2 regions of the Coprobacillus sp. AF33-1AC genome follow, and region 2 is predicted to be linked to the other one. Evidence: riboswitches for the same ligand, from Rfam matches in the RefSeq annotation. Region 2 holds a riboswitch; the other holds the start of a gene.
The links. A riboswitch is a leader RNA that binds a small molecule or an ion and turns the genes downstream of it on or off. The one in region 2 is predicted to bind lysine.
Positions count from the first base shown of each region.

Region 1: linked by a shared signal. The riboswitch ahead of DWZ53_RS03945 (ACT domain-containing protein) and the one ahead of DWZ53_RS11310 (hypothetical protein) in region 2 are both predicted to bind lysine.

Region 1 covers NZ_QRQB01000007.1:3,871-7,297, reverse strand. Annotated here, with positions in the region: gene dapB (4-hydroxy-tetrahydrodipicolinate reductase) at 1-370, opposite strand, end outside; gene dapA (4-hydroxy-tetrahydrodipicolinate synthase) at 372-1,265, opposite strand; gene DWZ53_RS03945 (ACT domain-containing protein) at 1,275-1,739, opposite strand; lysine riboswitch at 1,845-2,015, opposite strand; gene DWZ53_RS03940 (FAD-dependent oxidoreductase) at 2,107-3,427, opposite strand, start outside.
Region 2 covers NZ_QRQB01000011.1:42,918-46,344, reverse strand. Annotated here, with positions in the region: gene cdaA (diadenylate cyclase CdaA) at 1-367, opposite strand, end outside; gene DWZ53_RS05650 (Na+/H+ antiporter NhaC family protein) at 464-1,741, opposite strand; gene DWZ53_RS11310 (hypothetical protein) at 1,751-1,963, opposite strand; lysine riboswitch at 2,012-2,178, opposite strand; gene DWZ53_RS05645 (hypothetical protein) at 2,252-2,761, opposite strand; gene DWZ53_RS05640 (hypothetical protein) at 2,777-3,223, opposite strand; gene DWZ53_RS05635 (hypothetical protein) at 3,236-3,427, opposite strand, start outside.

The DNA of each region.
Region 1 (3,427 bases), on a different contig from region 2:
CTTGTTTTAAAATCTTTGTTACCATTTGAATACCAAAACTTGTATTGTAAGATTGGAAGATAGCAAGTTGTTGACTTGCTTCTTCAATCTTAGCGAGTTGTTCTTGGCTATATCCTGTTGTAGCGATAACTAATTTAGATTTATTTTTTAAAGCATAAGTTAAAATATCATCTAAATTATTAGGATGTGAAAAGTCAATAATCACATCTGCTTGATCTTCAACCTCTTTTAAACTGTTGTACATATTTTCAGGTGCTTTTTCATCAAATTCATAAGAAACAATCCCAATTAAATCAAATTGTGGATTTTCTCTTAACTTATGAGCCACCTTTTTTCCCATTAATCCATATCCATATAATATAACTTTCATCTTAGTACCCCAATTTTTCAAATGCATCCATTGCATCAAATAATTTTTGTTTATTTTCTTGAGTAGTAGGAAGCAATGGTAAACGTACTTGTTCACTACAAATACCCATTTTAGCTAATGCAGCTTTTGGCATAATTGGATTAACATCAATAAATAAATAACGTGATACAGGATCTAAAGCATAAGCTAATTTTTGAGCTTCTTTTAAATTACCATTTAAGATAAGTTGTGTTAATTTTTCAACTTGACGAGGATATAAGTTTGAAGTTACTGAAATAACGCCTTTCCCTCCAGCAGCCATAAATGGCAAGATATTGTCATCACATCCAGAATATAAATCAAAATCTAAATCTTGTGTTTTATTTAAGATTTCCATTGCATAAGCAATATTATCTGTCGCATCTTTCATAGCAACGATATTTTTATGTTTAGCTAATTCTACAACTGTATCTACTTGAATATTTAATCCTGTTCTTCCTGGAACATTATATAAAATCATAGGAATATCAACTGCATCAGCAATAGTAGTATAATGAGCAATTAATCCTCTTTGACTTGTTTTATTATAATAAGGAGTCACGACTAAAATAGCGTCTGCTCCTTTTTCTTTAGCATAACGTGCTTTCTTTAGTGCTGTTTGTGTATCATTAGAACCAGCGCCACAAATAACTTTTACCCCTGTTCCTTTAGCAAGTTCCATTGTGATATCTAATAATTTAAATTCATCATTAATATGAATGGTTGCTGTTTCACCCGTTGTTCCATTAACTAATAAAGCTTGAACACCTCCATCAATCATTCTTTGAACTTGTCTTTTATACCCTTCATAATCAATACTTCCATCATCAAACATAGGAAGTACAAGTGCAACTGCACTACCTTCAAAAATAGCCATAATTTCCTCCTATAAGTTAAATTCCAATTTTAATTTTTCTAAAGCTAAATCTAATGAATCTTTATCAATAACAAATGAAATAGTACGTTTACTTGTTGTTATTTGATAAAAATGAATGTTATTGTTTCCTAATACTTCAAAACATCTTGCTGCTGCACCCGGTGTTGTTTCAATTAATGGTCCCCCTACAGCAACTTTAGCAAATGTTCTTTTTTGATAGATTTCAATTGAAGTGAATTCTTCTTTTAGATTAACAATAGCTTCATTTAATTTTAATTGAAACTTTGCATCTAAAGTAATTTCAATTTGCATTGAATCTTCTAACATAACTTGTGATATCATATCAATATTAATATCTTGTTCCTGAATAATTCTAAAGATTCTTGCTATCATCTTTGGATGTTTAGGTACATTTAATAATTTTAATTGAATAATATCATCTTCATAACTTTTTGCTTCTACTATATTTTCCATGACTTTACCTCTCTTCCCTATTATATTCTTTTTTTCAATAACTATATATACTTTTTTATAAAAAATGTTGCAATGGTTATCATTGCAACATCTATTTGAGATTCTAACAATGATAGCCCAACATTACTTAAGTAATGACAGTTAATTAGGTATTCCCTAATTACCCAGGAATTCATCATATGCAAATAATGAACCCTTCGGCAAGCGTTCCGCCCTCTTTATCTCGTTGCATCGTATAACAAAGAATTTTTAACAACCTGCGCCTCTATCTAACTTGTATACAATATAGCATATTCAACTCTAATAAACAATGAAAATATCAAAATAATCATCATTTATAATACAAAAAAACTGGGATACCCCAGTTTTAGATTTTAATAATCACTTCTCTTGCTTCTCTTAAAGCATCAATAGCTCTTCTTGCTTTAATAGCATCACCAATAACATATTGTTCTTTAACAAGATTTTCTTTAAATGGTTGGTTTGCTTTTGAACCTAAAGCTAAAACGATACTATCAAATCCAGAAAATGTTTCTAGACACCCATTATGTTCAATTTCTACACTATTTTCACTAATAGATTGTACTGGACTTTGGGTATAGACTTTAACATGATTTTCTTTAAAGCTTTCCATTAAGAAGATGCGATGTTCACTAACAATATCACCAGCAATATCATCTTTAGCTTCAATTAATGTAACATCATAACCACGATTAGCTAAATAATCAGCTGTTTCACAACCAACTAAACCACCACCGATAACTAATGTCTTTTTACCACATTGACTTTGACCATCTAATACATCAATAGCATGTAAACAATGATCAACCCCTGTAATTGGTGGGACTAAAGGCGTTGCCCCTGTTGCTAGAATTAAGACATCTGGATTCATTTCTTTAATCATGCCTTCATCTACTGCTTGACCAACATGTAAATCAACATGATATTTGTAACATAAAGCAATATAATTACGTACCATTTGCGTAATATCACCTTTACCTGGTGGCACAGCAGCTAAACGCATTTGTCCACCAAGAACTGTACTTTTTTCATATAAAGAAACTTGATGTCCTTTTTTAGCTAGATTGTAAGCAGCGAATAAACCTGCAACACCCCCACCTACAACCATCACTTTTTTAACTTCTTTACATTTTTCATCTAGATGTTCTTCATATCCAACAAATGGATTAACTAGACATTCAATTGGATTACCTTTAAACATATTTCCAACACAACCTTGAAGGCAGGCAATACATGGTGTAATTTCATCAAAAGCATTGGCAGCTGCTTTATTTGGAAAATGAGGATCAGCAATAGATTGTCTTCCTAATGCGACCATGTCTGCATAACCTTTTTTTACAACTAATGAAGGTAAAAATGGATCATTATAACGACCTACAGTAATAACTGGAACACTAACAACATCTTTAATTTTCTTTACATGATCTAAATTAAATCCTTGATGAACAACAGTTGGCGCCCACATATATTCATCTTTTAAATGAATACTACGAGAAACATCAATAGCGTCAATTCCTAATGATTCCAAGTAGCTAGCAACCATCATTGAATCTTCAACTGTTAATCCTCCAGGTGTTTCATCACAACTATTAATTCTTGCTAGAACAGCTATATTATGACCAACTTTACGGCGAATGTTTTCAATAATTAATCTTGGTAAACGCATA
Region 2 (3,427 bases):
TTTCATCAATTAAATGCTCTTTTTGATCATCTGACAAATCATTCATCTTATAATCCAATTTCGTACGTCCCATTTTTTCTAGTAGAGAACGAATCTCTGGTTGAAAAATCACAATAATCGCAATAATTCCCCATGTTAAAACTGTATCTACTAAATATGACATTGTTGTGAGTCCTAAAATAGATGTTACAAATTTTAAAATAAGAATAATCAGTACCCCTTTAAATAATTGCATAGTACGCATATTTTGTTTAAACATACCAATTAGTAAATATAAAACATACCAAACCATAAAAACATCTAATAATGTTCTTATAATATTGACAATAAACGATAAATTAAATTGTATCGCTGAAATATTAAACATTGTCTAACCACCTTCTTATTTCATATTATACCAAAACTGATAAAGATAGGATAGAATATAAAAAATTATTTTAAAACAAAAAAGGGCATCCACCCTTTAATCATTCACAATATGATTTTGATAAATTCGTATGCCACCAATAATGATGACTAAAGTTAAAAAAGCACTAAATAAAGTTAAAAGTAAATTTTGTGTAAATCCAGCGAATAAATACCCTACTATACAAGCCAAAGCCACAATGAGAGCATATGGTAATTGGGTTGTAACATGATGTAAATGATGACATTTTGCACCCGTTGAAGCCATAATTGTTGTATCTGAAATTGGTGAAATATGATCACCACAAACAGCTCCTGCCAAAATAGATGAAATAGAAATCACTAACATATTTGAGCCTTCAGGAAACAACGAAGTTGCCATTGGAATAAGAATAGCAAACGTTCCCCATGATGTCCCTGTTGAAAAAGACAAGCCTGCTCCTACAACAAATAAACATCCTGGTAAAATAGCAGTAGAAATCGAGGCAGATTGCAACATTTGATAAACAAACGCCCCTGCTTTTAACTGATTAGAAACAAGATCACCTAATACCCAAGCTAAAACCAGAATCAAAATAGAAGGTACCATTGTTTTAAATCCTTCTGGAATACATTCTACAAATTCATCATAACTCAACACTTTTCGAGATAAATATAAAACAAACATACAAATTAAAGTAAAAAATGTTCCATATACTAATCCTTTAGAAGCATCACACTGACTAAAAGCAGTGATTAAGTTTTCACCCGAAAAAAATCCTCCGGTATAAATCATTCCTATCATACAGCTCATAATAAGGATAAAAACAGGTAATACCAAATCAATCATTTGACCACCTTTTTGAACATCATCTTCCTTTTCATTATAAGGATTCATTCCATAATGGATATCTCCCATTTTAGCTGCTACCTCATGTTCTTTCATTTTCCCAATATGAAATTCACTATAAATAACATAACAAACCATAACAATAGTAAGTAAAGCATAAAGATTAAAAGGTATCGTATTTAAAAACAATTGAAAACCATCACCTGTTGTATAACCACTTACAGCCGCCGCCCAAGATGAAATAGGGGCAATAATACATATTGGTGCTGCTGTGCTATCTATAATATAAGCGAGCATCGATCTCGATACTTTAAATTCATCAGTTACCTTTGACATAACATTCCCTACTGTTAAACAATTAAAATAATCATCAATAAAAATAAAAACACCTAAAAGAAATGTAGCAAACAATGATTGTTTAGATGATTTTATTTTCTTTTTAGCAAACTCGCCATAGGCTTGACTACCACCACTTTTACTCATTAAAGTTACGACTATACCAAGCATCACTAAAAATCACAAGATACTTATATGCGTTGATTGACTTAAACATTGAATAAATGTATCAAATAATAAATCTATACCTTTTATGATATCAAATTGACTTAATAATAATGTTCCTGAAATAACACCAATAAATAAAGATAAATAAACTTCTTTTGTTTTTAATGCCCATATAATCGCAATAATTGGTGGTAGTAATGCCCACCCTGTCTTTACATAATTCATTTTTTCCTCCAAAAAAATAAGTACTTTGAGACAATCAAAGTACTTATACTTCATGATAGCTCTCCACAATTGTGACAAGAAATAATATCTTTTATTATCTCCCAGGTAAATAGAAATTGGTGTTTCTATTTCCTTCGGCATGTTTCCCTTTCTTTAACAACTGTCACCAACCATTATCGTTAAATACTAATGATTCATGCGCCTCTATCTTTTATTTATTTTTCTTGAAAAGAATATCAAACTCTTATCACGATGTCAATGAATTGTATTTATTTTAATACATTTCATCTAATCCATTTTTTTAATTAATACAAGCATCAAAACAATAGATAACATTGTAAGTAAATAAGAAATGAGTATAGACTGATTATCTCCCGTTACCACTGTTTCCAATTGATGTGTTGAGTTCACATTTGTCTTTATGATTTTATTTATTAAACTATATTCTACTTCTAATGTACCATCTTGATAAATAGCATCACTTTGATACATATTATCATTTAAATGATCTGTTACATCTTTCCCATTAAATATAACTTTACTAATTCGATAACCTTGATGAGCATTAAAAACAAATTGATAACTTTTTCCCCGTTGTAAAAGAATAGTATCCCCCTGATGATAAACTATTCCATTGACCGTCATTGTTCCCTCTCCCTTGATGACAATTTTAGTATCATGCTGTGTCGGTATTGTTGTTTTTAATGATGTTTGCTCACTTGCATAAACTGGTGTAATTAAATTAATGATCATTAAGAACATTAAAAATAGTCGTTTAAATCTTATTTTTAATTTCACTATTTTGCTTCTTTCTTATTGTAACTTAGCATCGAAGATAATACTTCCATTATAGGATCCTGCTGGTGATTGATTCCAATCTTCTTGATTAATTGCGATTTGAAGTTGTACTTCTTTTGTAGATTTTAAATCATTTTGATTAAAATTCATTGATGTGAAAGTTTGATTACCATTTTTTAATGTATAAGGTAAATCAGCATTTTGATCATCATTATGTAATGGTTGAGTAACTGCAGATACCACTACGTTTTGAGTTGATAAAATATTTCCGGTTACTTTAATTGTTCCATTTAATGGTGTTGTAAGTGCATTGACATCAATTGTTGTTTCTTTAGGAATAGTCAATGTATAACTTGAACCTACATTTGCATGAATTAATGTTGTTTGTTCTGCTGCTTGTACTGGCACAGTTAAAGTAGCCATCAATGATACTAATAATAATCCTGTTAAACCCTTTTTCACTTTATTTTCCCCCTATTTATTAACAACTTTAATATCAAAAGTCATTTGTCCTTTCCAAGTCCCCGCTTTTAAATTATTAGCTAATCCAGCAAAATAAAGAGTTCCTCCTTCTTTTGCAGTTAAATCTTGGCTTTCAAATGAAGCAACAATACTATTATCATTGATAGCTGTTCCATTTGAAGTAAGACTCACTTTTGATGTTGT